Regions from separate parts of the Saccharopolyspora gloriosae genome, predicted to be linked through region 2. Evidence: riboswitches for the same ligand, from Rfam matches in the RefSeq annotation. Region 2 holds a riboswitch; the other holds the start of a gene.
What was found. Region 2 has a riboswitch for glycine ahead of gcvT (glycine cleavage system aminomethyltransferase GcvT). Riboswitches for the same ligand answer to the same signal wherever they lie in the genome.
Positions count from the first base shown of each region.

Region 1: another riboswitch for glycine. It lies ahead of gcvH (glycine cleavage system protein GcvH); the one in region 2 lies ahead of gcvT (glycine cleavage system aminomethyltransferase GcvT).

Region 1 is NZ_JACHIV010000001.1:5,427,333-5,431,535, reverse strand. Features, by position in the region: gene BJ969_RS23680 (glycoside hydrolase family 30 protein) at 76-1,536, opposite strand; glycine riboswitch at 1,746-1,838, shown strand; glycine riboswitch at 1,839-1,933, shown strand; gene gcvH (glycine cleavage system protein GcvH) at 1,979-2,353, shown strand; gene BJ969_RS23670 (L-serine ammonia-lyase) at 2,377-3,729, shown strand; gene BJ969_RS23665 (MarR family winged helix-turn-helix transcriptional regulator) at 4,019-4,203, shown strand, end outside.
Region 2 is NZ_JACHIV010000001.1:4,775,605-4,779,807, reverse strand. Features, by position in the region: gene glyA (serine hydroxymethyltransferase) at 1-372, opposite strand, end outside; gene gcvT (glycine cleavage system aminomethyltransferase GcvT) at 463-1,578, opposite strand; glycine riboswitch at 1,697-1,793, opposite strand; glycine riboswitch at 1,794-1,921, opposite strand; gene BJ969_RS20755 (TetR/AcrR family transcriptional regulator) at 2,008-2,655, opposite strand; gene BJ969_RS20750 (long-chain-fatty-acid--CoA ligase) at 2,886-4,203, shown strand, end outside.

The DNA.
Region 1 (4,203 bases), 650 kb from region 2:
TGCCGAGGGTGCGAGGAAGGGAACCTTCCTGTCACCGGTGACAGGAAGGTTCCCTTCCTCGCACCCGATCCGGGGTCAGGCCGGGGGCCAGGTGAAGGTGGCGAGACCGCCTGCGGGGAGCGCGTAGTCGAACTCCTGGCCCTGCCAGGACACGGTGATCGGCCGTTCGGCACCGCCGGGGTTGAGCGCGATCAGCGCGGTGGAACCGTCCGGGTTGCGGAACGCGACGTTCTGCACCCCGTCGAGCTCGTTCGATCCGATCCGGACCGCTCCGGGCCGCACGAACTTGCTGGCGTGCCCGAGCGCGTAGTACTCGGCGTTGTAGTCCACCTCGCCGGTGGCGTTGTCGATGGTGGTCACTCCGGTGCAGTCGTCGCACGCGCCGTCCATGACCGGGCCGTGCGCCGGGTCCAGCGCCAGGTTCCACAGCACGACGCTGCGGGCCCAGTTGCGGGTGCCGCCGATGATCAGGTTGCTCGCCTGCCAGGTCAGCGTGTCGCCGAAGGTCGCCGCCGGATCCTCCGACTCGGTGCCGGAGCATTCGGTGAGGTGGATCTCGGCGTCCGGATGCGCGTCGTGCACGGCGCTCTGCGCGTCCGGCGTCCCGCCGTAGCAGTGGAAGGCGGCCCCGTCGACGTACCGCGCCGCGTTGGCGTCGCCGAGCACGTGGTTCGGGTATTCGGTGTCGTCCCAGTTGTGGTCGTAGGCCAGGATCTTCGTGTCCAGGCCCGCGGCGTCGAGCTTCGGACCGAGGTCGTTGCCGATGAACGCCGCCTGGGCTTCCGGGGACATCGGGCTGCCCGGGTACGACGGCGGATCGTTCAACGGTTCGTTCTGCGGGGTCAGCGAGTCGATCGGGACCCCGGCCTGCTCGTATGCCTGCACGAAGCGGACCAGGTAGTCGGCGAAGACCTGGTAGTTCTGCGCCGGCAGTTCCCCGCCGACCATGGAGCCGTTGGACTTCATCCACGCGGGCGCGCTCCACGGCGTCGCCACCACGTTCAGCTCCGGAGCCAGTTCCCCGGCCCGTCGTAGCAGCGGCAGGATGTCGGCCTCGTCGTGAGCGATCGAGAACTCCGCCAGCTCGTAGTCGCTCTCCCCGGCGGGCACGTCGTCGTAGCTGTAGGTCGAGCGCGCGAAGTCCGAGGCGCCGACGACCTGCCGCAACGCGGTCAGGCCGATTCCGGTGTCCGCGTCGAACAGCCGGGACATGATCTCGTCGCGCCGCGGGGAGTTGTTCACCAGCCAAGCCGACGAGTCGGTCAGCGCCGCCCCGAACCCGTCGACGGCCTGGTACGTCGTCCCGGGGTCGACCGTGATCGTCTCGTTCCCGCCGCCCGCCCCGAACTCCGCGTCGGGCTGGCGCGCGAGCTTGCTCTGGCCGTCCTTCGTGGTCAACCAGACCCCCACCGCCGGGGCCGCGTGCGCAGGTGGAGCGAGCACCAGACCGGTGCTGAGCGTGATCGCGGAGAGCACCAGCGCGGCGGCCCGCCCGGCGCGAGGCGCCGCGACCCCGCCTCGTGTCTTGTGATCCATCTGCCCAGGGTGGTCTGACCAATCCTGCCCGGGTAGCTCCATTCGGTCGCAACCCCGCGCTCCGCGAGGCGAGGAAGGGAACCTTCCTGTCACCGGTGACAGGAAGGTTCCCTTCCTCTCTCGATCCGTGTGATCCGGAGCGAGGGGGCATTGACACCGACGGGTGCCCGTTTATCGTTGCTGGGCACGTCCACAACCGCATATGCCGCAGATCCCGGGCGGGAGAGACCCCGCGCCGACGGGGCGCCGAAGGAGCAAACACTCCCTGCAAACTCTCAGGCACCCATGACCGCTCGGGCGAGGCGACTCTGGAAAGCGCGCGCTCCGGCGCCGCACCCACGGTGCAAACCGCGCACGACGCGGTGAAGCTCTCAGGTTCCGCAACAGAGGGGGAGGCCCACGAACCCGGGCACACCTGTGCCCACGATGGTGAGGAGCCTCCATGTCCCTGCCCGAGCAGCTGCGCTACACCGAGGAACACGAGTGGATCGAGGACCGCGGTGACCTGGTCCGCATCGGCATCACGCCCTTCGCGGCCGAAGCGCTCGGCGACATCGTGTACGTGCAGCTCCCCGAGGTGGGCGAGCGGATCGAATCGGGCCAGACCTGCGGCGAGCTGGAATCGACGAAGTCGGTCAGCGACCTGTACGCGCCCGTGACCGGCGAGGTCGTGGCGATCAACGAGGCGGCGGCGGACGACCCCGCGGTGGTCAACGGGGACCCGTTCGGTGAGGGCTGGCTGCTCGACGTGCGTGCCGAGCAGACCGGTGCTGTGCTCACGGCGCAGGAATACGCCCAGTTGACCGGTGGTGAGTAAGCCGGGCTGAGGGGGACGGATCTGTGACGATCAGCGTCTTCGACCTCTTCTCAGTGGGCATCGGGCCGTCCAGTTCGCACACCGTCGGCCCGATGCGGGCCGCCGGGATGTTCACGGCACGCCTGCGCACCGAGGGTCTGCTCGGCGAGGTCACCAGGGTGAAAGCCGAGCTGTTCGGGTCGCTCGGAGCGACCGGGCATGGTCATGGGAGTCCGAAAGCGGTGCTGCTCGGGCTCGAAGGGCACGATCCGGAGACGGTGGATCCGGCCGCGGTCGAACACCGAGTGGACGCCGTCCGCACCGGTGGCCGGCTGTCGCTGGCGGGCGAGCACGACATCGCCTTCTCCGTCGATCGCGACCTCGTGATGCACCGGCGGAAATCGCTGCCGCTGCATCCCAACGGCATGCGGTTCACCGCGTTCGGTACCTCGGGTGAACTGCGCGCCGCGGTGTTCTACTCCGTCGGCGGCGGGTTCGTGGTCGACGACGGCGCCACCGGGACCGACCGGATCAAACCGGACGAGACCGCGGTCCGGCACCCGTTCCGCACCGGGCAGGAACTGCTCGCGAGGGCGGCCGATTCGGGATCGCGGATCAGCGACGTCATGTTCGACAACGAGCTGTCGTGGCGTTCCGCGGCGGACATCCGCGCGCAGCTGCTGCACATCTGGGGCGTGATGCGCGAATGCGTCGACAACGGGTGCAGCAACGATGGAGTGCTGCCCGGCGGGCTGAAGGTGAACCGGCGCGCGGCGGCGCTGCGGGCGAGCCTCACCGAGCAGGACGATCCGATGGAGTGGCTCACCTTGTTCGCCCTCGCGGTCAACGAGGAGAACGCGGCGGGCGGCCGGGTCGTCACCGCGCCCACGAACGGGGCCGCGGGCATCGTTCCCGCGGTGCTGCACTACTACGTGCGCTTCGTTCCCGGCGCCAGCGAGGACGGCGTGATCCGCTTCCTGCTGGCGGCGGGGGCGATCGGCGTGCTGTTCAAGGAGAACGCCTCGATCTCCGGTGCCGAGGTCGGGTGCCAGGGCGAGGTCGGCTCGGCGTGCTCGATGGCGGCGGCCGGGCTCGCCGAGGCGCTCGGTGCGACGCCGTGGCAGGTGGAGAACGCCGCCGAGATCGCGATGGAGCACAACCTCGGGCTCACCTGCGATCCGATCGGTGGCCTGGTGCAGATTCCGTGCATCGAGCGCAACGCCGTCGCCTCGGTCAAGGCGGTCACCGCCGCGCGGATGGCCCTGCGCGGGAACGGCAGCCACGTCGTCTCGCTCGACAAGGTCATCAAGACCATGCGCGACACCGGCCGCGACATGAAGGCCAAGTACAAGGAGACGGCTCGCGGCGGCCTCGCCGTCAACGTCATCGAGTGCTGATCCCGCCGCCCTGCCCGAACGCAGGCCCGCTCCGGGCGGGCAGGGCGAGCAAGGGAACCTTCCTGTCATCCACGTGAGGAAGGGAACCTTCCTGTCACGGTCTGCTCGTCCGCGCTCGTCGCGGTGAGCCGGTGTGGTGAGGTGCCGATTCCGATCGTCGCGTGCCCGGGTCGGTGGAGCGTGGCGGCACCGGGTGACAGGAAGGTTCCCTTCCTCGCATTGAGTTGCGCACAACTCAGTTGCGGGCAACTCAAATTGGGGCTAGTGTCGATCTCGTGCAGGAGGCGGGATGAGTTCGGACTCGGTGCTGTCGCTGGATCGGCAGGTGTGCTTCGCGCTCTACAGCGCGTCGCGCTCGTTCACCAACCTGTATCGGCCGTTCCTCGACGAGCTGGGGCTGACCTACCCGCAGTACCTCGTGATGCTGGTGCTCTGGGAACGCGATTCGCTGGCGGTCAAGGATCTCGGGGCGAC
Region 2 (4,203 bases):
GAGGTCGAGGCCCATGATGGTGTCGCCGGGCTTGAGCAGGGCGTGCATCGCCGCGGCGTTGGCCTGCGCGCCGGAGTGGGGCTGGACGTTGGCGAAGGAGGCGCCGAAGAGTTCTTTGACGCGGTCGATCGCGAGTTGCTCGACGACGTCGACGTGTTCGCAGCCGCCGTAGTAGCGCTTGCCCGGGTAGCCCTCGGCGTACTTGTTCGTCAACACCGAACCCTGCGCCTGCAGCACGGCCTGCGGCGCGAAGTTCTCCGACGCGATCATCTCCAGCGTGTTCTGCTGACGGCCGAGTTCAGCACCGACGGCCTCGGCCACCTCCGGATCCACCGCCGAGAGCTGGTCGTTGAACAGGTCCGGTGTTGACATGAGCAATTGCCTCCTGTGTTCGATCTGGGCTGCGCCGGAAGTTCCGGGCGGTCCTTTCGAGGTTCGTGGTGCCCCGAGGGCGGTGCGGTCTCAGGCGGACCGGCGGTAGAACGGCAGCTCGACGACTTCCACGTCGATCGACTTGCCGCGGATGTCCACCTGCAGGGCGGTGCCGGGGGCGCTGTGCGCGCGGTCCACGTACGCCATTGCGATCGGGTGGCCCAGCGTCGGTGACGGTGCACCGCTGGTGACCTCGCCGATCTCGGCGCCGTCGGTGTCGAGCACCCGGTAGCCGTGCCGCGGAGCGCGGCGGGCATCGGTGCGCAGGCCGACCAGCGTGCGCTCCGTCGGCGCTTCCGCGACCTTCGCCAGCGCTTCCTTGCCGACGAAGTCGCCGGGCTTGTCGAGCTTCACGACCCGGCCCAGGTTCGCGTGGAACGGGGTCAGGGACGCGGAGAGCTCGTTGCCGTACAGCGGCATGCCCGCTTCGAGCCGCAGCGTGTCCCGGCAGGACAGCCCGGCGGGGATGAGGCCGTGCGCGGCGCCGGAGTCGGTCAGCGCCCGCCACACGGCGGGGGCGTCGGCGGGCGAGGTGAACAGTTCGAAGCCGTCCTCGCCGGTGTAGCCGGTGCGCGCCAGCAGCACGTCGGCGCCCGCTACCACGCTCGGGTACCCGGCGTAGTACTTGACGCCGGAGAGGTCGGTGCCGGTCAGCGGCGCCAGGATCTCCACGGACTTCGGGCCCTGCACGGCGATCAGCGCGTAGTCGTCGGAGACGTCCTCGTGCGTCGCGTCGAACCCGGCGACGCGGTCGGCGAGCTCGGCGGAGACCACGGCCGCGTTCGCGGCGTTGGCGACCACCAGGTACTCCGACTCGCCGAGCCGGTAGACGATCAGGTCGTCGAGCACTCCGCCGTCGGCGTTGCACAGCATGGTGTAGCGGGCGCGACCCTCGGTGATCGTCGAGGCCTTCGCGACGAGCGCGTAGTCCAGCGCCTCGGCGGCCTGCGGGCCGCTGATCTTGATCTCGCCCATGTGCGAGAGGTCGAACAGGCCGGCGGCGGTGCGCACGGCCTGGTGTTCGGCGGTGTCGCCGGTGTAGCGCACCGGCATCCGCCACCCGGCGAATTCGGTGAAATGTGCGCCCGAGGACGCATGGATCTCCCCTAGCGGTGTCTCTCTCAGGGAGGGGGAAGACGACGTCATGGTGCGGAACTCCTCCTCGTGGGCACCGATCACGTCCGAGGGGACCGGTTGCGGCCACTTCCAGCAGAAACCATATCCGGGGTCCCTCGACGGCGACGGGCGCGGGCGTGCGCTGGCCGGTCTCCCCGGAGTCATTGGCCTGAGAGTTTCACCGCGCGTCGGCGGCTTGCACCTTGGGCGAGGGACGCGTGTCCCTGCTTTTCTCCGTGATCGCCTGGTGTCGTGCGGTGCGGGGCCTGAGAGTTTGTTGGGGAGGATTGCTCCTTCGGCGCTGCACCCAGGAATCGCATCCTGCACGGACCAGGGGCTCCTGGCGGGGCGCAGACTCTCCCGCTCGACGTCGTCGGCGTGTTCGTCTCGTCTTCTGTTGTGTTCAGAAACGCTACGGAGATCACACATCGCAGTCAACCGAACGTGAGCGTGATCCCGTTACCCTCCGAAGTCGTCCGCATGGGCCGTGACCTGCTCGTACTGCACTCGCAGGCCGTCGACCAGGGCTTGCAGCGCGACCTCGAAGCTGGCGTCGTCGATCTCCGCCGCGTGCTCGCGCAGCAGGTGCGCGTTGCGCAGGTGCGGGAACCGGTCGTCGTAGATCTCGGCGTCGTCGACGAACCCGCCTGCGAACGATCCCATCGCGGCGCCGACGACGAGGTACTTGGTGGAGGCGCCGATCATCGTGGCGTACCGGGGCGGCCAGCCCGCGCTGGTCAGGCCGCCGTGCACCGCGTCGGCGCGGCTCAGCGAGGTTTCGCGGCGGGCCGGGCCGGAGGCCATGAACGGCACCAGGTTCGGGTGGGCGGCCAGCGCCGCCCGGTAGGAGCGGGCCCAGCGCAGCAGGCCGGTGGTCCAGCCGGCGGCGAAGCCGGTGGTGTCCACGGTGGCCATCACGTCGTTGGCGACGTCGTGCAGCAGGGCTTCCTTGGTCGCGACGTGGTTGTACAGCGAGGCGGCGCGGACTCCGAGCGCTTCGGCGAGCTTGCGCATGGACAGCGCTTCGAGCCCGGACGTGTCGATGATCACCAACGCGTGCTCGCGGATGCGTTCCGGTGTGAGCTGGGGACTCTTCGGTCTGCCCATGCCGCGCTCCTGCCTGCCATCCGGCCCTGCGCCGTGGCGTTCCGATGCCGCACCGTGTTCGGCCGGTTGCCCTGCGGCGACTCCGCACAGTGTCCGGGGCGGTGGTCTTGCCGCGGTCCGCGGGGTGGTCCTAGAGTCCAAAACTAACGACGTTAGTCGCCAGGTGTCCATCGGCGGGCGCGGTGCGGGCCCCCGATCGGCGTCGGGCGACGTCCTCACGGAGGTGGACGATGGTCAACGACGACGAGTCCTCGGCGCCGATCAAGCCGCAGACCACGCTGTCGCTGGTGTCGGTGCTCGCCGAACCGGCCAGGATCACGCCACGGGCGACCGCGGTCGTCGAAGGCGCCGAGCAGGTCGACTACGGCGAGCTGTGGGAACAGGTCCGCGCGCACGCCGCCGCGCTGCGCGCTCGCGGCGTCGAACCGGGCGACCGGGTGGCGATCGTCGCGCCCAACGTCATCGACTTCGTGCGCGCCTACTACGCGGTGCTCACCGCGGGCGCCGTCGTCGTTCCGGTGCCGCTGCTGCTGGTTCCCGACGAGGCGGCGTACCTGCTGCGCAACTCGGGCGCGAAGCTCGTCATCGGCCACACGAGCCAGCTCGCCCTGGCCGCCGAATCCGCGCGCCGGGCCGGCATCCCGCTGGTGTCGGTCGGTTCCGGCGGACCGAGCCAGGACGCGCCGCCGTCGCTGTCGGCGGAGGCTGCGGACGCCGAACCGGTGCGCGCGTTCGAGACGCGTTCCCCGGAGGACCCGGCGGTGATCTTCTACACCAGCGGCACCACCGGCCGCCCCAAGGGCGCGGTGCTGACCCACCTCAACCTGGTCATGAACGCGACGGTGAACGCGTTCGACGCCAACGACACCCGGTCCGAGGACCTGGTGCTGGGCTGCCTGCCGCTGTTCCACGTGTTCGGCCAGACGGTGTCGCTGAACACCACGTTCCGCGCGGGCGCCACGCTGGTGCTGCAACCGAAGTTCGACCCGGCGGAGGCGCTGCGGCTCATCCGCGACCACCGGATCACGCAGCTCAACGGCGTGCCCACGATGTACATCCGGATGCTGGAGGCCGCGGGCGACGACGCCGAGGTGCCGAGCCTGCGGATGTGCGTTTCCGGTGGCGCCGCGCTGCCGGTCGCGGTGCTGGAGCGGTTCCAGCGCCGCTTCGGCGCCCCGATCCACGAGGGCTACGGCCTGTCGGAGACCTCGCCGACGGCGACGGTGAACCAACCGGCGTTCGGCCCGCGCGCGGGCACCGTCGGGCACGCGCTGTGGGGCATCGACGTCGAGGTCGCCGAACCGTCCGTGGAGGACCGCATCGAGCTGCTGCCCGCGGGCGAGGTCGGCGAGATCGTGGTGCGCGGCCACAACGTGTTCGCGGGCTACCTGGACGACCCGGAGGCGACCGCGGCGGCCGTCGTCGACGGCTGGTTCCGCACCGGCGACATGGGCACCAAGGACGCCGAGGGCTACGTGTCCATCGTCGACCGCAAGAAGGACCTGATCATCCGCAACGGCTACAACATCTACCCGCGCGAGGTGGAGG